4 regions of the Marichromatium sp. AB31 genome follow, and region 2 is predicted to be linked to each of the others. Evidence: predicted binding sites of a transcription regulator. Region 2 holds the regulator's gene; each other region holds the start of a gene.
What was found. The regulator FNR, encoded in region 2, switches genes on or off when oxygen is low (the NO sensors DNR and NnrR bind a similar motif). The targets are predictions, from matches to a motif close to TTGATNTANATCAA.

Region 1 (5,219 bases), on a different contig from region 2:
TGGCGCGCCGCGCTGGCTGTGTCACGATCCGCTCCCCTCGCACGAGAATCCGATCCCCATTGATGATGCCGACGGCGCGGTCGCGCAGCGGACATCCGTCCCGCGATCGCGACCGATCATAGCAGAACCACCCCGCCCGACTCAGCGCCCCAACGCCTCGCGCAGCGCGCGCACCTCGGCGCGCAACGCCTGCAGCTCGTGCTCGAGCTGGACGCTGTCACGGTGCATCGAGCGCTCCAGCTCATCGCGTACCCCCTGGTGCTGGGCATCGTGCAGTGTCTGCATGGTGTCGACGATGATGCCGATGAACAGGTTGAGCATGGTGAAGGTGGCGATGAGGATGAAGGGGATGAAGAACAGCCAGGCCAGCGGATAGGCCGCCATCACCGGACGCACGATCCCCATCGACCAGCTCTCCAGGGTCATCACCTGAAACAGGGTGTACATGGAGGCGCCGAGCCCGCCGAACCACTCCGGGAAGCGCTCGCCGAACAGCCCGGTGGCCATCACCGCGAAGACGTAGAAGAGGATCAGCATCAGCAGCGCGATCGAGGAGATCCCGGGCAGCGCCTTGAGCAACGCCTCGACCACGAAGCGCAGTCGCGGCGCCATCGAGATCAGTCGCAGCACCCGCAGCACGCGCAGCGCGCGCAACACCGCCAGCGGTCCGCTGGCCGGGACCAGGGCGATGGCCACCACGGTGAAGTCGAACAGGTTCCAGCCACTGGCGAAGAAGCGCCCCCCCCGCGCATAGAGCTTGAGCAGGATCTCGACCACGAACACCGCGAGCACCGCCTGATCGATCAGGTGCAGCACGCCGCCGAAGCCGGCGACCAACGCCGGCGAGGTCTGCAACCCCAGGGTGACGGCGTTGAGGACGATCAGCGCGATGATCACGCGCTGGACGGGATCGGACTCGATCCAGGCACCGATCCGTTCACGACTCGACATACGACAGATTCTCCAGGTTCTCCATGACGAACGACGCCCCCGCCGGCACGAACTGGCGAGGGCGTATTGAAAGACGTGTTAGCGCAGGATGCGCGCCCCGGGCGGGCGCGCGGATGAGCGCACTCAGCAGGGCTCGGCCTGGTAGCCGGCAGCCTCCACGGCGGCGATCAGGGTGGCGGACTCGACCGCGCCCTCCACCCGCGCGCGACCGGCCGCGAGGTCGATGCTCACCGACTCGACCCCGGCGACCGCGACCAGCGCCTCGCGGACGCGACGCTCGCAGTGCTGACAGCTCATCCCGGTGATCTTCAGTTGCTGGCTCAAAGGTTGTTCTCCTGTGACGCGCGCTCGCGGCGCGCACTCGTCGTTGACCTCACCCGGCTGCCACGACGGGCCGCCCGGGCGACTGATCATCCTGCCAGGCGCGCGCCGCACCGAGCAGCGCCACCTGCGGCTGCAGGATCACCCGCACCGGCATGCGCGTCATCAACCCGCGCATCCGCCCCTTGTCGAGAAAGCCATCGAGGAAGGCGCTGGCACGCAGCGCCTCGAGGTTGCGCGGGGCGATGCCGCCGCCGAGATAGACCCCGCCGAGCGCCATCTGCTTGAGCGCCAGGTCGCCGGCCTCGCGTCCATAGAGACGGAAGAACAGCGCCATCGTCTCGACACAGCGGGCATCGCCCTCGCGCGCGCCGGCGGCGACCGCGGCCGGCTCGAGCACGGGTTGCGGTGACCGCCCGCCGGCGTACTCGCAACAGAAGGCGTGGAGGGCGCTGATGCCCATCCCGGAGACCAGCCGCTCCCAGCTCACCCGGGCGTGACGGCGCCGGAGGAATTCACGCAGCGCCCATTCACGGGCATCGGTCGCGGCGAACTCGGCGTGCCCGCCCTCGGTGGCGAAGGGATGATGGCGATGTCCGTCCCAGAACAGACCGGCCTCGCCGAGCCCGGTCCCGGCGGCGATCACGCAGCGGTTGCCGACGGCCCCGGGCTCACCCGGCTGGAGCTCGCAGACATCCTCCGGCGCCAGCGCCGCGATTCCCCAGGCCACCGCCTCGAGGTCGTTGAGCAACAACACTCGCGAGAGACCGAGCGCCCGCTCGAGGGCATCGGCGTCGATCTGCCAGGTCAGGTTGGTGACCTGGCTGCGGCGCCCCGACACCGGGCCGGCGATGGCGAACGCCGCACCGCTGCAGGAGACCGCGTGCGTGACCAGATAATGGCGCACGATCGACTCGAGCCCCGCATGCTCGGCACTCGGATAGCGTTCGGGATGGTGCAGCACGAGACCACCGCCGGCGTCCGGCGCGGCGATGGCGAGCGCCGTCTTGGTGCCCCCGATGTCCCCCACCAGGATGCGCATGGCGCAGACCTCCACAGGGTGCGGACGGCGGCCTGGCGGGACCGCCGTCGGTGCGTGTGGCGGGGATGATAGCAGCCGCGCGGGCGACGATGACAGCGCCCCGCCGGCGGGCGGGGCGCACGGGCTGACTCAGTCGTTGCTGGCCGTCGGCTGGTTGGCGGCGGGGTAGCCGTAGTAGGGCTGACCGTAGACCGGCGCGCCCCAACCGTAGGGGGCACCCCAGGCGCCATAGGGGGCGTGATAGGGATAGCCGTAGCCATAGGGATGGTGATAGCCGTAATAAGGCGCGCCGCCATACCAGGGGCCACCCCAGGGACCGCCCCAGCCACCCGGGAACATCCCGAACGGCCCCCAGCCCCAGAAGGCGTTGGCGGACATGGAACCGAGCGCGGAGACACCCGCGACGGTGGCTGCAAGCATCAGTCGTTTCATGCGCGTCATCGCTCAACTCCCATAGATGATTCAGGGAAACGCCACCGGCCCCCGTCCCTGGGGCAGGCGGCGCGGTCGCGACAGGGAACCGCGACCCGTGGACCCGGCCCAGGCGTCATCCCTGGCCAAGGGCCGGAGGACGTCGCCTGAGGCCGTCCTCGGGGCTAGCCTAGGCCGCGCCCGAGACGACAGCGTTGACGTCAATCAATATTCGCTAATATTCAACTGCACGAGGATCAACGGCCATAGGTCTCGAGGATCTCGCGCGCCGAGACCGGCCGTCCGTAGAGAAATCCCTGCCCCGCCCGACAACCCTCGCGCGCCAGGAAGAGCACCTGGTCGTCGCACTCGATCCCCTCGGCGAGCACCTCCAGGCCCAGGGTCTTGCCGAGACCGATGATGGAGCGCACCGTGGTCTCGTCGGCCGAGTCACGACCGATGTCACCGACGAAGGAGCGATCGATCTTGAGCTGGTCGATCGGCAGTCGATGGATGCGCCCGAGCGAGGAGTAGCCGGTACCGAAGTCATCGACCGCGATGCCGACGCCGAGCGCGCGCAGCGCATGCAGGTGCGCCAGCGCGCGCTCGGCCTGACGCATCAGCATCGCCTCGGTGACCTCCAGCTGCAACGCCCCGGGCGACAGCTGATAGCGCTGCAACACCCCCTCGACACGCTCGACGAAATGCGCCTGCTCGAGCTGCTGCAACACCAGATTGACGGCCATGCGCGGCACCTCCAGCCCGCTGTTGCGCCAGGCGGCGAGCTGGGCGCAGGCCGTCTCCAGCACCCAGTCGCCGACCTCGCCGAGCACGCCGATCTCCTCGGCCAGGGCGATGAAGCGCGCCGGCGGCAACAGGCCCTGACGGGAGTGGTGCCAGCGCAGCAGCGCCTCCACCCCGAGCAGGCGACCGCTGCCGAGATCGATCTGGGGTTGGAAATAGAGCACGAACTCGTGCCGGCGCAGCGCGCCGCGCAGCGCGTGCACCAGCTCGAGCTGCGCGACCACGCCGCCGGCCATGTCGGCATGGAAGAACTGGAAGTCGTTGCGCCCGCGCGACTTGGCCTCGTACATGGCGATGTCGGCGTGCCTGAGCAGGGTGTCCGGATCGGTGCCATCGACCGGATAGAGGCTGATGCCGATGCTGGCGCTGACCTGGAAGCGTTCCCTGCCGACCTGGAAGGGCGGGCCGAAGACCTGCAGCAACCGGTTGGCCACCCGTCCGGCGCGCCGCGCGCAGTCGGCGTCCTCGAGCAACACCACGAACTCGTCGCCGCCGACCCGCGCCAGGGTGTCGCTGTCGCGCAGCTGGCCTTGCATCCGCTCGGCCACCTCGCGCAGCAGCTCGTCGCCGGCGCCATGACCATAGCGGTCGTTGATGATCTTGAAGCGGTCGAGATCGACGAACAGCACCGCCATCACCCCATGATGACGGTGGGCGCGACTCACCCCCTGGGCGAGCCGGTCGTTGAGCAGGGTGCGATTGGGCAGGTGGGTGAGGGTGTCGTGATGGGCGAGGAACTCGAGCTTCTCCTCGGAGCGGCGCAGCGCATCCTGCTGGCGCAGCAGCTTGCTCAGATCGAGCACCGCGCAAACGAACTGCGACGGCTCGTCGGCGTCGACGGCCAGTCGCGCCATGTGCAGCTCGCCACCGAAGACATCACCGCCATCGGCGAGGAAGTGCACCCCCTCGACCACCTCGCCCTCGCTCTGTCGCGCCCGACTCAACGCCGAGGCCAGCCGCTCACGATCGAGCGGGATCACCAATCGCTGCAGGAAATGATGACGCAGATGCCGATTGCCCAGCCCGAACAGCTGCTCGGCAAGCGCATTGGCATCGAGCACCAGGCCGTTACCATCGACCACCAGCTGCGCCAGCGGCATTGCCGAGAACAGCGTGTTGTAACGCTGCGCCATGCGCTCGGAGGCGACCTGGGCCTCGCGCAGCTCGGCGTTCTGCACCTCGAGCTCAGCCTGATAGATGCGCAGCTCCTCGGTCAGCGTGGTGAGATCAATCTCACCCTGCCCGAGCAACCGACCGAGCCGGTCGAAATCGCCGCGCTCCAATGCCCGTCTGGCCTGTACATAGAGGTCTTGTGCCATCTCGTCCTGAGCGGGCACCTTCGGATCCTCGGAACCTGTCATTCTGGGGGACTCCTGCGTCCGTCGAGGAGGATCCGATCGTCGCACACTTGGCCGATCGCTTGGGCAGTCCCCTTGGTTCACAGGGGGAACTGCCGCATCCTAAGTGTGGGTGTGCGCCGAGCGTCGCCGGAACCGCAGCGGGTGAGCGGTGCTGTCTGGATGGCAACAGACACGATCAGGTGTGCGCCAGACCGAGCCGAACGATCGTCTCAGACAATCAGATCAATTTTTATTATCCATTTCACGCATCGGCCATCAGGACGTAATCTTAGCACCGTCGACACGCCATCCTCTTCGGGGGCGCGACGATCGCTCAAGAACTTTTGACC
Region 2 (5,219 bases):
ATCGACCGCGGGTCGGACGAAGCCGTATTCGCGGGCCGAGACGATCTGGGGGCGTGCGTCCGAGTCCTGTTCGGCGCGGGTGAGTGGTGAGTCCTTGACGCAGCCCGAGAGGACGGGCGCGAGCAACAGGGGCAGCGCGCACAGCGTGCGTGCCAGACGTGAAACATCAGGCATTGAATCCCCGGGAGGCGTTAAGTGTTTGTAAAGCAGGATTTTTTGAATTTTCGCGCGTCATCATAAGCCAAACCCGGGGGGGATTTCCAGACCCGAGGTCGGGAATTGGGTGCGCCTGAGGAGACGACAGCGCGGGGCCGCTGCGGTTACCATGACCGCCTCGAAGAGGCTGCCGCATGACTGCTTGCAAGGGGCCAGACTCCCCGCTCGCCCAACTCCAGCGCTGGTATCGCTCGCCGCTCGGCACCGAGCTGGCGCGGCTCGAGTGCGCCTGCGTACAGCAGTTGCTGCATGACACCTTCGGCTATTATCTGGTGCAGGTCGGCGTCACCGAGAGCTTCCGCGACGCACTCGCCACCAGCCGGATCCGGCATCGCATCGCCATGCCCTGCGATCCGCCGCCGCTGGCCCGGGCCCCGGCGATCGTCGGACGGGCCTCGCAGTTGCCGTTGGCCTCCGACAGCATCGACGCGCTCTTCCTGCCCCATACCCTCGACTTCTCGCCCGACCCGCAGGCGGTGCTGCGCGAGGCCGAGCGTACCCTGATCCCCGAGGGACGACTCATTGTCATCGGCTTCAACGCCCTCAGCACCTGGGGCTTGCGCGCTCTGCTGCGTGGCGCGCGAGGGCCGGCACCCTGGTGCGGTCGCTTTCGTACCCATTATCAGATGGAGGCCTGGTTGTCCGATCTCGGTTTTGCGCTCGAACGGCGCGAGTTCCTGATGTTCCGTCCCCCCCTGACCCGGGCGCTCGGCCCCGGCGGGCCGCGTATCGAGACCCTGGGGCGGCGTCTGCTGCCGGCGCTCGGCGGGGTCTATGTGCTGCGCGCGGTCAAGCGGGTGTCGACGCTCACCCCGCTGCGTCCGTCGTGGCGGGGTCGCCGACAATTGTTGCCGGGACGGGTTGAACCGACCGCACGGAGGAATCCACATGTCTGAGGCGGTGCACGCCTATACCGATGGCGCCTGCAAGGGCAATCCCGGCCCCGGCGGCTGGGGGGTGCTGCTGTGCTGGGGCGAGGCCGAGAAGAGCCTTTGCGGCGGCGAGCGCGAGACCACCAACAACCGCATGGAGTTGATGGCGGTGATCATGGCGCTGGAGTCGCTCAGGCGGTCGAGCGAGATCGAGATCACCACCGACTCGCAGTACGTCAAGCGCGGGGTGGGCGAGTGGATGCCGCGTTGGAAGCGCAACGGCTGGCGGACCGCCAGTCGCCAGCCGGTGAAGAACCGTGACCTGTGGGAGCGGCTCGATGCCGCGCTCGCCGACCATCAGGTGCGTTGGCACTGGGTCAAGGGGCATGCCGGCCACCCCGGCAACGAACGCGCCGATCAGCTCGCCAATCAGGGTATCCCGAGGTAGATGGCCATGCAGCAGACACGTCAGATCGTGCTCGATACCGAGACCACGGGTCTCGACCCGCAGGACGGGCATCGCATCATCGAGATCGGCTGTGTGGAGCTGGTCGACCGACGCCTGACCCGCAACAACTTCCATTGCTATATCCAGCCCGATCGCGAGATCGATGCCGGCGCGGTCGAGGTGCACGGCATCACCAACGACTTTCTCGCCGACAAGCCGCGCTTCGGCGAGGTGGCCGAGGCCTTTCTCGACTATGTGCGCGGCGCCGAGCTGATCATCCATAACGCCGCGTTCGATGTCGGGTTCCTCGACCACGAGCTGCGGCTGTGGCAGCCGGAGGCGCCGCGCATCGAAGCGCTGTGCTCGGTCACCGATACCCTGATGATGGCGCGCCGCCTCCATCCGGGACAGCGCAACAGCCTCGATGCGCTGTGCAAGCGCTACGACGTCGACAACTCGCAGCGCGACCTGCACGGCGCCCTGCTCGACGCCGAGATCCTCGCCGATGTTTATCTGGCGATGACCGGTGGGCAGGTGAAGCTCGGGCTCGGCGAGGTCGAGACGGCGGGCGAGGGCGCTCAGGGCGCGACCGGGGAGCACGGCCGGATCAGCGCCGAGCGCCCGCCGTTGCGGGTGGTGCGGGCCGATGAGCGCGCGCTCGGGGCGCATGCGGCGCGGCTCGATGCGATCGACAAGGCGAGTGCCGAGGGCTGTCTGTGGTTGCGCGAGCCGGGTTGAGCGGCGGTGTTCCGTGTGCCGGGGCGTGAGTTGCGCTCACCCCCGCTCGCGTCTCAGTGGAGCGGTCCGCGCGCGCCTGAGGGGAGGCGGACTCGGTCGCTCCAGTGCGCTCAGCGCTGCTGGTTCTGGCGTCGGCCCTGACCGTTGCCGCCGACCAGCGCCTCGAGCGCGGGCAGGTCGAGCAGTTCGATGTGCTTGCGGTCGACGCGCATCAGGCCGTCGTCCTGGAAGCGGGTGAACAGCCGGCTGACGGTCTCCACCGCGAGCCCGAGATAGTTGCCGATCTCGTGGCGCGACATGCTGAGATAGAAGTCGGAGGGCGAGAGCCCGCGTTTGTGCAGGCGCTGCGAGAGGCTGAGCAGGAAGGCGGCGAGACGCTCCTCGGCGTTCTTCTTGCCGAGCAGCAGCAGCATGTCGGTGTCGTGACCGATCTCCTTGCTCAGCAGCCGGTACATCTGATGCTGCAGACTGGGGATGGAGCAGGTGAGCTCCTCGAGTCGCTGGAAGGGGATCTCGCAGATCGCCGAGGTCTCGAGCACCTTGGCCGAACAGGCGTGCTCATCCTTGTCGATGGCGTCGAGACCGATGATCTCGCCGGGCAGGTGAAAACCGAGTACCTGCTCGCCGCCCTCGGGGCTGGGGGCGAAGGTCTTCACCGAGCCGGTCTTGACCACGTAGAGCGAACGGAAACGATCTCCGTCGCGAAACAGGAAATCCCCCCGATGGAGCGGTCGGGTGCGCTTGACGATGTCGTCGAGGCGCTCGACGTCCTCCTGTGTCAGCCCCATGGGCAGACACAGGGATGAGAGCGTGCAATTCTTGCATGCGACCCGAATCGTCTCTAACGAAACCACTTTTCGCTGGCTCACGACAACACACCTTTCCGCCGACTCACCCGGAATGAGTGGTCGTATTGATCTGGATCAAATATCTTCTTTTTTAACCGGAACCATCCTGGATTACAAGCCGGTTAACGTGTCGGCGTACTCGTCATGGCGACGATTACCCACAAAAAAACCGCGCCAGGACTGGCGCGGCTTCTTGTCGGCGCTGCGCTGAGCGCAGCTGCGGATTACTTGGAGCCGCTCTCCGCAGGGGCTGCCGGCGCGGCCGGTGCGCCGTAAGGCGCATAGGGGACGCCACCGTAGTAGGGCGCGCCGTAGCCGTAGGGTGCGCCGTAGCCGTAAGGTGCGCCATAGCCGTAGGGGCCGTAACCGCCGTAGTAGGGGTAGTCGTAGCCATAGCCGTAGCCACGGCCCCAGCCGCGCCCGCGGCCCCAGCCGCGCCCGCCGCCGCTCATGTTCATGTTGAAGTCGCCCCAGCCGTCTCCGAACATGTCGTTGAACCAGTCACCCCAGCCGGAGCCGTAGCCGGGGCCGTAGCCACCCCAGCCGGGGCCGCCCCACCATGCCTGGGCGGTGTTCATCGAGAAGGCAGCGGTACCGGTGATGGCAGCGATACCGATCACTTTCGCAAGCTTATGCATATTGCCACTCCTGACTATTGAAATGCTTCAGCCGTTGTGGTCCGCCCGCCGGGGCGGAGGGGCGCGTCGGTCTGCGAGACGAGGCGCAAGCGGAATATACGCGGCACGCCTGGCTTTGTGAAGGCGACGGGGTGGCGAATCGTGTACGTCGGGTCGGGCTCGGCAACCCATGATGCGCCGCGGATTGAGCCGAGCACGCGATTTTGGTAGTTTGTCCGGGCATTCGGGCGACCGCCCTCGACTCCCTCCTGCTTCCATATGACAAAGTATATTTTCATCACCGGCGGTGTTGTCTCATCGCTGGGAAAAGGCATTTCCTCGGCATCGCTCGGCGCACTCCTCGAGGCGCGTGGCCTGAAGGTCACGATGATCAAGCTCGACCCCTACATCAACGTCGATCCGGGCACCATGAGCCCGTTTCAGCACGGTGAGGTCTACGTGACCGATGATGGGGCCGAGACCGATCTCGATCTGGGCCACTATGAGCGTTTCCTGCGCACCCGCATGGGTCGCAACAACAACTTCACCACCGGCCAGATCTACGAGAGCGTGCTGCGCAAGGAGCGCCGCGGCGAGTATCTGGGCCGCACCGTGCAGGTCATCCCGCACATCACCGACGAGATCAAGCAGAGCATCCGGCTCGGCGCCGAGGGCGCCGATATCGCGATGGTCGAGATCGGCGGCACCGTCGGCGACATCGAGTCGCTGCCCTTCCTCGAGGCGATCCGTCAGATGCGCGTCGAGGAGGGTCGCGAGAACGCGATGTTCATGCATCTCACCCTGGTGCCCTATATCCGCACCGCCGGCGAGATCAAGACCAAGCCGACCCAACACTCGGTCAAGGAGCTGCGCTCGATCGGCATCCAGCCCGACATCCTGCTGTGTCGCGCCGAGCATCTGCTGCCGGAGGACGAGCGGCGCAAGATCGCGCTGTTCACCAATGTCGACGTGGCGGCGGTGATCTCGGCGATCGACGCCGACAACATCTACCGCATCCCGCGTCTGCTCCACGCCCAGGAGCTCGACGCCCTGGTGGTGCGCCAGTTCCAGCTCGACGTGCCCGAGGCCGACCTCAGCGAGTGGGATCGGGTACTCGACGGCTTCGACAAGCCCGAGCACGCGGTGCGCATCGGCATGGTCGGCAAGTACATGGACCTGACCGAGGCCTACAAGTCGCTCTCCGAGTCGCTGGCCCACGCCGGAGTGCACACCTCGACCAAGGTCGAGGTGGTCTATGTCGACTCCGAGCAGGTCGAGCGCGAGGGCACCGCCTGTCTCGAGGGGCTCGACGCCATCCTCGTCCCGGGCGGCTTCGGCGAGCGCGGCGTCGAGGGCAAGATCGCCACGGTGCGCTATGCCCGCGAGAACCGCGTGCCCTATCTCGGCATCTGTCTCGGCATGCAGGTGGCGGTGATCGAGTACGCCCGCGATCTGGTCGGTCTCGAGGGCGCGCACAGCA
Region 3 (5,219 bases), on a different contig from region 2:
GGAGGGAGACTCCGTTCAGGCCCCCGAGCGCGAACCGGCGCTCTCGAAGGCGTCGTAGGCACCGACGATGCGCTGCACCAGGGCATGACGCACCACATCGCGCGCGCTGAAGAAGCTGAAGCTGATGCCGTCGACGTCCTTGAGGATCTCGACGGCCTGGCGCAGCCCGGAGAGCTGGCCACGCGGCAGATCGACCTGGGTCATGTCGCCGGTGATCACCGCGGTGGAACCGAAGCCGATGCGGGTGAGGAACATCTTCATCTGTTCGGGCGTGGTGTTCTGCGCCTCATCGAGGATGATGAAGGACTCGTTGAGGGTGCGCCCGCGCATATAGGCCAGCGGCGCGACCTCGATGACGTTGCGCTCGATCAGCTTGTTGACCTTCTCGAAGCCGAGCATCTCGAACAGCGCGTCATAGAGCGGGCGCAGATAGGGATCGATCTTCTGCGCCAGATCGCCGGGGAGAAACCCCAGACGCTCGCCGGCCTCGACCGCGGGGCGCACCAGCAGCACCCGGCGCACCCGGTCGGACTCCAGCGCCTCGACCGCGCAGGCCACCGCCAGATAGGTCTTGCCGGTACCGGCCGGTCCCACCCCGAAGTTGATGTCGTGGTTGAGGATGGCGTGCAGATAGGCCTGTTGGCTGGGACCGCGCCCCTTGATCAGCCCGCGCTTGGTGCGGATCACCACCTCGGGCAGCCGCGCCCCGGCCTGTTCGAGCAGGGCATCGGCGCCCGATTGCTGGAGCGCGAGATGGATCGACTCCGGGGTCAGCGTGGTCTCGGCGGCCTCGCGGTAGAGCGACTGCAACAATTGCTCGGCGAGGCGCACGGCATCGCGCTCGCCGATCAGGCGGAAGCTCGTGCCACGGTTGCCGATCTCGATGCCGAGGCGCCGCTCGAGCTGACGCAGGTGCTGGTCGAACTGACCGCAGAGGTTGGCCAGACGGAGGTTATCCTCGGGTTCGAGTTCCAGATCGAGAGTTTCGGGTTGAGTAGACAAGCGATCCTAGACGTCCAGACGCCCACGCAGTGAATTGGGCAGGGCCTCGGTGATGATCAGGTCGACGAAGTCGCCGATCAGCGCCGGGTCCCCGGTGAAGTTGACCACCCGATTGTTCTCGGTACGGCCGGCGAGCTGGAAGGGATCCTTGCGCGAGGGTCCCTCGACCAGCACCCGCTGCACCGTGCCGACCATCTGTCGGCTGATGCGCTGGGCATTGGTGTCGATGCGCCGCTGGAGGCGCTCCAGGCGGTGTTTCTTGACCTCCAGCGGGACATCGTCCGGGTAGTCGGCCGCCGGTGTCCCGGGCCGCCGGCTGTAGATGAAGCTGTAGCTGTGGTCGAAGCCGATCTCGTCGACCAGCGCCAGGGTCGCGTCGAAGTCCGCCTCGGTCTCGCCGGGGAAGCCGACGATGAAGTCCGAGGAGATGCAGATATCGGGGCGCACCGCGCGCAGCCGCGCGATCTTGTCGCGATACTCGCTCGCGGTATGGCCGCGCTTCATCGCCTCGAGCACCCGATCGGAACCCGATTGCACCGGCAGGTGAAGGAAATCGACCAGCTGCGGCACCTCGGCGAAGGCCTCGATCAGCGCATCGGAGAAGGCCAGCGGGTGGCTGGTGGTGAAGCGGATGCGCTCGATGCCATCGATCGCCGCGACATAATGGACCAGCAGCGCCAGGTCGGCGCACTCACCGGCCGGCTCGTGCATCGGTCCCTGATAGGCGTTGACGTTCTGCCCCAGCAGATTGACCTCGCGTACCCCACGCTCGGCCAGCCCGGCGACCTCGGCGATCACGTCGTCGAACGGACGACTGATCTCCTCGCCGCGGGTGTAGGGCACCACGCAATAGGTACAGTACTTCGAGCACCCCTCCATCACCGAGACGAAGGCGCTCGGCCCGGAGACGCTCGGCGCCGGCAGGCGGTCGAACTTCTCGATCTCGGGGAAGGAGACATCGACCTGTGGCGGCTCACCCGCGTCCAGCGCGCGCAGCATCTGCGGCAACCGGTGCAGGGTCTGGGGGCCGAACACCAGGTCGACGAAGGGCGCGCGCTCACGCAGCGCCTCGCCCTCCTGACTGGCCACGCAGCCACCGACGCCGATCACCAGCTCGGGGCGTCGCGTCTTCCAGGGGCGCCAGCGTCCGAGCTGGGAGAAGACCTTCTCCTGCGCCTTCTCGCGGATCGAGCAGGTGTTGAGCAGCAGCACATCGGCGTCCTCGGGACGCTCGACGAGCTCCATGCCAGCGGAGACACGCAGCAGATCCGCGATGCGCGCGGAGTCGTGCTCGTTCATCTGGCAGCCGTAGGTCTGTATGTAGAGCTTGCGATGCATGGCCGTCTGTGGGTTGCGCCGGGGCCGCGAACGCGGCGACGACATGGACCGGAAACGAGACTCCGGACCTTGGGCCGAAAATGACAGGAAACCAAGAACTGTGCGCATTAAGGGCACAGCTGTCAAGCAAGCAACACTGAACAGAGACTGTCCAATTGTCAAAAGCCGTCAGAAAAGCAACCCAAAAATATTGATGCAAATCAATAAAAACAAAAACGACAAGAGAGCTATACACATCATCTTGTTGGCGCTATAGTTCGCGCCACAATATCTTGTGCCAACCACCAGAGAGACCGCTTTTCATGGACACGACGCAGACCGACCTCCCCTCGATCCCTACCCGCGCGCTCAAGCGTGACGGCACGGAGGTGCGTTTCGATGTGTCCAAGATCGAGTCGGCGATCCTGCGCGCCGGCCAGGCCAGTGGCGAGTTCGACGCCGCCGAGGCGCGGCTGCTCACCGCTCAGGTGATCAAGGTGCTGGCACACCGCAGCAACGACGGTCGCAGCCCCGATATCGAGGGCATCCAGGACATCATCGAGCAGACCCTGATCAGCGCCAACCACTTCGAGACCGCGCGTGCCTACATCGTCTATCGCGAGCAGCACAAGAAGCTGCGCGACGACAGCCGCACCCTGGTCGACGTCGGCAGCTCGATCAACGAATATCTCGACCGCTCCGACTGGCGCGTCTCGGCCAACGCCAACCAGGGCTACTCGCTCGGCGGGCTGATCCTCAACACCTCGGGCAAGATGATCGCCAACTATTGGCTCAACCACGTCTACCCGCCCGAGATCGGCCAGGCCCACCGCGACGGCGACCTGCACATCCACGACCTCGACATGCTCTCGGGCTACTGCGCCGGCTGGTCGCTGCGCACCCTGCTCACCGAGGGCCTCAACGGCGTGCCCGGCCGGGTCGAGGCGGCGCCGCCCAAGCACATGTCGAGCGCCATCGGCCAGATCGTCAACTTCCTCGGCACCCTGCAGAACGAGTGGGCCGGCGCCCAGGCGTTCTCCAGCTTCGACACCTACATGGCCCCCTATGTGCGGGTCGACGGGCTCGATTACGCGCAGGTGCGTCAGTACATCCAGGAACTGATCTACAACCTCAACGTGCCCTCGCGCTGGGGCACCCAGACGCCCTTCACCAACCTCACCTTCGACTGGGTGTGCCCCGAGGACCTGCGCGAGCAGGTGCCGGTGATCGGCGGCGAGGAGCAGCCGTTCACCTACGGTGAGCTGCAGACCGAGATGGACATGATCAATCGTGCCTACATCGAGGTCATGACCGAGGGCGATGCCAAGGGCCGGATCTTCACCTTCCCGATCCCGACCTACAACATCACCCCGGACTTCCCGTGGGAGAGCGAGAACGCCGAGCGACTGTTCGAGATGACCGCGAAGTACGGCCTGCCCTACTTCCAGAACTTCATCAACTCCGAGCTCTCGCCGAACATGGTGCGCTCGATGTGCTGCCGTCTGCAGCTCGACCTGCGCGAACTGCTCAAGCGCGGCAACGGCCTGTTCGGCTCGGCCGAGCAGACCGGCTCGCTCGGCGTCGTCACCATCAACTGCGCGCGGCTCGGTCACACCCATCAGGGTGACGAGCAGGGCCTGCTCGCACGTCTCGACGAGCTGCTCGAGATCGCCCGCAACAGCCTCGAGATCAAGCGCAAGGTGATCCAGCGTCACATGGACGCCGGGCTCTTCCCCTACACCAAGCGCTATCTCGGCACCCTGCGCAATCACTTCTCCACCATCGGCGTGAACGGCATCAACGAGATGGTGCGCAACTTCACCAAGGACGCCGAGGACATCACCACGCCGCAGGGTCATGCCCTCGCCTGCCGTCTCATCGACCACGTGCGCGCCCGCATGGTCGAGTTCCAAGAGAGCACCGGCAGCATGTACAACCTCGAGGCGACGCCGGCCGAGGGCACCACCTATCGCTTCGCCCGCGAGGACAAGAAGCGCTACCCGGCGATCATCCAGGCCGGCACCGAGGAGACGCCCTACTACACCAACAGCTCGCAGCTGCCGGTCGGCTACACCGACGATCCCTTCGAGGCACTGGACAAGCAGGAAGCGCTGCAGAGCAAGTACACCGGCGGCACCGTGCTGCACCTCTACATGGCCGAGCAGATCTCCTCGACCGACGCCTGCAAGCGTCTGGTGCGCCGCGCGCTGGAGAACTTCCGTCTGCCCTACATCACCATCACCCCGGTGTTCTCGATCTGCCCCAAGCACGGCTATATCTCCGGCGAGCACGAGTTCTGCCCGCTGTGCGACGAGGAGCTGATCGCCCACAAGCGCGCCAGCCAGGCCTGCAGCTGCTAAGCCGCCGCTCAGCTCATCCCCGCCTCACGGCGGACGCCGCGCCCCCGGCGGGGGCGCGGCATCGACCCGAACAAGCCCGCAAGGGCCACTTGCAACCGCATCGACCAAGGAGCCACGCAATGACCGACACCAACATCGAACTCAAGCCCGAAGAGCGCACTCAGTGCGAGGTCTGGACCCGCGTGATGGGCTATCACCGTCCGGTCTCGGCGTTCAACGGCGGCAAGCGCGCCGAGCACGCCCAGCGTCGCTACTTCACCGAGAACCCCACCGATCGCAAGGACAGTGAGCGCGCCGCGGCCTGACCCCGGCATGCACGACCGAGCCGAAGCCGACGCGCTGCGCGTCGGCGGCCTGACCCCGCTGACCACCATCGACTACCCGGGTGAGCTGGCTGCGGTGATCTACTGTCAGGGCTGCCCCTGGCGCTGTCGCTACTGTCACAACGGCCACCTGCTCGAGCAGGACGCGGGCGACGGGGAGACGATTGCCTGGGACCAGGTGATGGGCTTCCTGGAGGATCGCCGAGGACTGCTCGAC
Region 4 (5,219 bases), on a different contig from region 2:
AGCAACCGCGCCACCCGGTGTCCGAGATTGATCCCGGCAAAGCCCCAGCGTGCCAGCGCGGTGCGCAGCAGACGGATCGCCCGCGGATCGGTGACGTTGAGAAAGCGCATTGCCGCCCAGGCCCCGGGGGAGAAGCGGTTGCGTTTGCGCGCGACCAGGATGCGGCGCAGCCGCATGGTGACGTCACCGAAGTCGATGTTCACCGGACAGGGGGCGAGACACTTGTGGCACACGGTGCAGTGATCGGCGACGTCGTTCATCGCGTCGAAGTGACGCAACGACAGCCCGCGCCGGGTCTGTTCCTCGTAGAGGAAGGCCTCGATGATCAACCCGGTGGCGAGGATCTTGTTGCGCGGCGAGTAGAGCAGGTTGGCGCGCGGCACGTGAGTCATGCACTTGGGCTTGCACTTGCCGCAGCGCAGACAGTTCTTGACGTCGTCGTTGAGGGCGCCGAGCTCGGTCTCCTCGAGGATGATCGCCTCCTGCTGCACCAGCCGCAGCGAGGGCGTATAGGCGCCCTCGAGCCCGGCACCGGGCATCAGCTTGCCGCGGTTGAAGCGCTGCTCCGGGTCGACCCGTTCCTTGTAGGCGACGAAGGCCTCGAGCTTCTCGGGTTCGAGATATTGCAGCTTGGTCAGACCGATGCCGTGCTCGCCCGAGATCACCCCGCCGAGCCCGGAGGCGAGCGCCATGATCCGTGCCACCACCTCGTCGGCCTCCTGGAGCATGGCGTAGTCCGAGGAGTGCACCGGGATGTTGGAGTGGACGTTGCCGTCGCCGGCGTGCATGTGCAACGCCACGAACAGTCGCGAATCGCGCAACCGGCGATGGATCTCGACCAGACGCGTGCGCACCCGCTCCAGGTCCTTGCCGGAGAAGATCTCATTGAGCTGCGCGGCGACCTCGCGGACATAGGACTGACGCAGGTCGCGACGCAGCATCATCGCCAACAGGGTGTCGCCTTCACGCACCCGCGCGCGTTCCTTCTCGTGAAGCAGTTCGAGATGTTCGGCGGCCGGGGCCTCGAGGTGTTCGAGGATCGCGCGCCAGCGCGCCCGTGCCGTCTCCAGCACCTCGCGCGCGGCATCGCGCTTGGCCGCGAGGATGGCGACGTCCTCCTCCGAGACCTCGTAGTCGCCGGCACGCCGCGCCTCCTCCAGTCCGCTGCCGAGGTAGTCGAGCACCGCGGCCATGATCGCGTCCTTGTTGCGGATCGACTGCTCGATGTTGATCCGCTCGATGCCCCGGCTGTAATCGGAGAGCCGATCGAGCGGGATGACCACGTCCTCGTTGATCTTGAAGGCGTTGGTGTGGCGCGAGATCGCCGCGGTGCGCGCGCGATCGAGCCAGAAACGCTTGCGCGCCTCGGGGCTGACGGCGATGAAGCCCTCGCCGTCGCGCGCCCCCACCAGCTCCACCACCCGTGCCGCGGCGGCATCGAGCGCGGCCTCGTCGTCGCTGACCAGATCGGCGATCAACACCATCTTCGGCAACTCGCGGCGCGAGGCCTTGGTGCTGTAGTCGACGGCGCGCACATAGCGCTCGTCGAGGTGCTCGAGCCCGGCGACCAGCACCTCGGGCAAGGACTCGATATAGTCCTTGATCTCGACGATCGCCGGCACCGCGAGATCGAGATCGGTGCCGAAGAACTCCATGCACACGGTGCGCACGTGATCGGGCATGCGGTGGAGGATGAAACGCGCCGAGGTGATCAGCCCGTCGCAGCCCTCCTTCTGCACCCCCGGGAGGCCGGAGAGGAACTTGTCGGTGACGTCCTTACCCAGCCCGACCTTGCGGAACGAGGCGCCGGGCATCTCCAGGATCTCGGGCTCACCGACCGGGGTGCGCCCGTCGGTGTCGTAGCGCGAGACACGGAAGCGCACCAGCGCCTGATCGTGGATGCGCCCGAGGTTGTGATCGAGCCGCTCGATCTCGAGCCACTGCGCATCCGGGGTGACCATCCGCCACGAGGCGAGGTTGTCGAGCGCGGTGCCCCACAGCACCGCCTTCTTGCCGCCGGCGTTCATCGCGATGTTGCCGCCGATGCAGGAGGCGTCCTGCGAGGTCGGGTCGACGGCGAAGGCCAGGCCGTTGCTGTCGGCCAGGTCCGAGACCCGCCGGGTGACTACGCCGGCGCCGCAGCGCACCGTCGGCACCCGGCCCTCGACCCCGGGCAACTCGATTCGCTCGACGCCCGAGAGCGACTCGAGCTTCTCGGTGTTGATCACCGCGGTGTGCTGATGCAGCGGCACCGCCGAACCGGTATAGCCGGTGCCGCCACCGCGCGGGATCAGCGACAGACCGCAGTCGATGCAGGCGCGCACGATGGCGGCGACCTCGGCCTCGCTGTCGGGGGAGATCACCACGAAGGGCAGCTCGACGCGCCAGTCGGTGGCATCGGTGGCGTGCGAGACCCGCGCCAGCCCGCCGAAGTCGAGGTTGTCGGGGTGGGTGATGCCGGCAAGCGCCTTGCGCAAGCGGTCGCGATGGGCCGTCTCCTGGGTGAACCAGTCCTCGAGCCGGGCGACCGCACCGCGCGCCGCCTCCAGCAGCTCGGCAGCACGCTGATTGTCGTTGAGTCGCTGTTCGAACTGATCGAGCCGGTGACGCATCGCCTGCAGCAGCAGCTGACGACGATCGAGATTCTCGAGCAGATCCTCCTGCAGATAGGGATTGCGCGAGACCACCCACATGTCGCCCAACACCTCGAACAGCATCCGCGCCGATCGCCCGGTCCGTCGACTCCCCCGCAGCGACTCGATCAGCCGCCACATGGGCTCGCCGAGAAACCGGATGACAATCTCGCGGTCGGAGTACGAGGTGTAGTTGTAGGGGATCTCGCGGATGCGGGGCTGGGATTCGGCTATCATGAAGTTCCAGTTCTTGAATTGGGTTTTTCTTGCATTACTACAAAATGGTACTGCAAAGCTGGCCCGAACATGCCCCCGAGATTGTCAGGGGTCAGCCTCCGCCCCAGATCCCGACCACCGCGTCGGCCTTCGCCCCGGATCCCGGATTGCCCATTCGTTGATCTGGATCAAACGGTTATTCATCGAGCACGGTTAGCTTTAGTCGGATGCCCCCGCCCCAAGCTCAACAGCGCATCCTCAGCGATCGCGTCAATACCTTTGGACAGTATCTGCTGAACCGCTATGGTCAGCGGGTGCACAAACTCGCCCTCAACGCGGGTTTCACCTGCCCCAACCGCGACGGCACCAAGGGCCGGGGCGGCTGTACCTTCTGCAACAACGTCTCCTTCAGCCCCAACGCCAAGGAGCCGCCCTCGATCGCCGAGCAGATCGAGTCGGGCCGCACCGTGCTCGCCAAGCGCACCGGGGCGCGCCGCTTCATGGCCTACTTCCAGGCCTACACCAATACCTACGACCCGATCGACGCGCTGCGCGAGCGCTACGACAGCGCGCTCGTCCACCCCGATGTCATCGGGCTGTCGATCGGCACCCGCCCCGACTGCGTGCCCGAGGCGGTGCTCGACCTGCTCGCGCGCTATCGCGCCCGCGGCAAGGAGATCTGGCTCGAACTCGGACTGCAGTCGGCCGATGATCGCACCCTCGAGCGCGTCAACCGCGGTCACACCTTCGCCGACTACCAGCGCGCGGTGCAGGCAGCACACCGCCGCGGCATCCCGGTCTGCGCCCATCTCATCGTCGGTCTCCCCGGCGAGGGACGCAACCACGCCATCGAGAGCCTCGAGCGCGTGCTCGGCGTCGGTGTCGAAGGACTCAAGCTGCACGCCCTCCACGTCGTGCGCCACACCCGCCTGGCGGTCGACTGGCGACGCGGTCACTACCAGCCGCTCGCGCTGGAGGACTACGTCGACACCTGCGCCGACATCATCGAGCGCACCCCGCCCGAGGTGACCTTCCACCGGGTCACCGGCACCGCCTCGCGCGATATCCTGCTCGCCCCCGACTGGTGTAGCCAGAAATGGGCCGTGCTCAACGGCATCGAAGCCGAGCTGTATCGGCGCGGCACCCGACAGGGTGACCTGATCACGCCCTCGTCCTGCCGCAAACTTGCAAGTACCGCCTGACTCGCTGGAGACCATCCACCATGGAACTCGTCTGTCCCGCCGGCAACCTGCCGGCGCTGAAGGCCGCCGTCGACAACGGCGCCAACGCCGTCTACATCGGTTTTCGCGACGATACCAACGCCCGTCACTTCGCCGGCCTGAACTTCGGCGACAAGCAGATCCGTGACGGCCTGCGCTACGCGCACGATCGCAACGTCAAGGTGCTGGTCGCCGTCAATACCTATGCCCAACCGAATGGCTGGGAGCGCTGGAGCGCGGCGGTCGACCGCGCCGCCGATCTCGGCGTCGACGCCATGATCGCCGCCGACATGGGCGTGCTCGACTATGCCGCCAACACGCACCCGCAGCTCAACCTGCACCTCTCGGTGCAGGGCTCGGCGACCAACCCGGCGGCGATCAACTTCATGCACCGCCAGTTCGGTATCAAGCGCGTGGTGGTGCCGCGCGTGCTCTCGCTCGCCCAGGTCGCACACCTGATCGAACGCTGCGACGTACCGGTCGAGATCTTCGGCTTCGGCAGCCTGTGCGTGATGGTCGAGGGCCGCTGCCTGCTCTCCTCCTATGCCACCGGCCAGTCGCCCAATACCTTCGGCGCCTGCTCGCCGGCTTCCCACGTCGAGTGGATCGACACCGCCGAGGGCCAGGAGACGCGCCTCGGCGGGGTGCTGCTCGAACGCCGCGGTCACGGCGAGCCGGCCGGCTATCCGACCATCTGCAAGGGTCGCTATCAGGTCAACGGCAAGCTGCGCTATGCCATCGAGGAGCCGACCAGCCTCAACACCATGGAGATCCTCCCCGATATCATCGCCTCCGGGGTGAGCGCGATAAAGATCGAGGGACGCCAGCGCAGCACCCGCTACGTCACCCAGGTCACCCGGGTATGGCGCGAGGCGATCGACGCCTGCCGCCGCGACCCCCAGAACTTCCGCCCGCGCGACGACTGGCGGGCGGCACTGGCTCAGGTCTCCGAGGGCACCCAGACCACGCTCGGCCCCTACCACCGCCAGTGGCACTAGCGATCACCGGGAATCGGCGGCGCGTCACCACGCTCCGGTCGACGCGTCGCTCCCCGGCCGCCAGACCCGAACGGACACAGCCGGGGGCGTGACGACGATCGCCGCCCCGGTCAATCCATCCCAACAGCCCCACTGACACCCGATAGCCATGC

Region 1: EBL84_RS02315 (sulfur globule protein CV3) is a predicted target of FNR. The motif match lies at 2,941-2,954, and genes of this name have one in related genera.
Region 3: EBL84_RS02860 (ribonucleoside triphosphate reductase) is a predicted target of FNR. The motif match lies at 2,531-2,544, and genes of this name have one in related genera.
Region 4: EBL84_RS10055 (TIGR01212 family radical SAM protein) is a predicted target of FNR. The motif match lies at 3,028-3,041, and genes of this name have one in related genera.

Annotation. Positions count from the first base shown of each region.
Region 1 is NZ_RHFI01000002.1:1,812-7,030, forward strand. Features, by position in the region: gene EBL84_RS02300 (ion transporter) at 142-951, opposite strand; gene EBL84_RS02305 (heavy-metal-associated domain-containing protein) at 1,075-1,275, opposite strand; gene glk (glucokinase) at 1,325-2,314, opposite strand; gene EBL84_RS02315 (sulfur globule protein CV3) at 2,444-2,746, opposite strand; gene EBL84_RS02320 (bifunctional diguanylate cyclase/phosphodiesterase) at 2,983-4,890, opposite strand.
Region 2 is NZ_RHFI01000006.1:33,459-38,677, forward strand. Features, by position in the region: gene EBL84_RS06460 (LysM peptidoglycan-binding domain-containing protein) at 1-174, opposite strand, end outside; gene EBL84_RS06465 (class I SAM-dependent methyltransferase) at 351-1,112, shown strand; gene rnhA (ribonuclease HI) at 1,105-1,536, shown strand; gene dnaQ (DNA polymerase III subunit epsilon) at 1,543-2,274, shown strand; gene fnr (fumarate/nitrate reduction transcriptional regulator Fnr) at 2,385-3,143, opposite strand; gene EBL84_RS17055 (hypothetical protein) at 3,085-3,333, shown strand; gene EBL84_RS06485 (sulfur globule family protein) at 3,347-3,760, opposite strand; gene EBL84_RS06490 (CTP synthase) at 4,019-5,219, shown strand, end outside.
Region 3 is NZ_RHFI01000002.1:121,566-126,784, forward strand. Features, by position in the region: gene EBL84_RS02850 (PhoH family protein) at 16-1,002, opposite strand; gene miaB (tRNA (N6-isopentenyl adenosine(37)-C2)-methylthiotransferase MiaB) at 1,009-2,340, opposite strand; gene EBL84_RS02860 (ribonucleoside triphosphate reductase) at 2,643-4,679, shown strand; gene nrdD (anaerobic ribonucleoside-triphosphate reductase) at 4,799-4,984, shown strand; gene EBL84_RS02870 (anaerobic ribonucleoside-triphosphate reductase activating protein) at 4,992-5,219, shown strand, end outside.
Region 4 is NZ_RHFI01000011.1:58,992-64,210, reverse strand. Features, by position in the region: gene EBL84_RS10060 (FAD/FMN-binding oxidoreductase) at 1-2,870, opposite strand, end outside; gene EBL84_RS10055 (TIGR01212 family radical SAM protein) at 3,077-4,051, shown strand; gene EBL84_RS10050 (peptidase U32 family protein) at 4,072-5,067, shown strand; gene EBL84_RS10045 (U32 family peptidase) at 5,216-5,219, shown strand, end outside.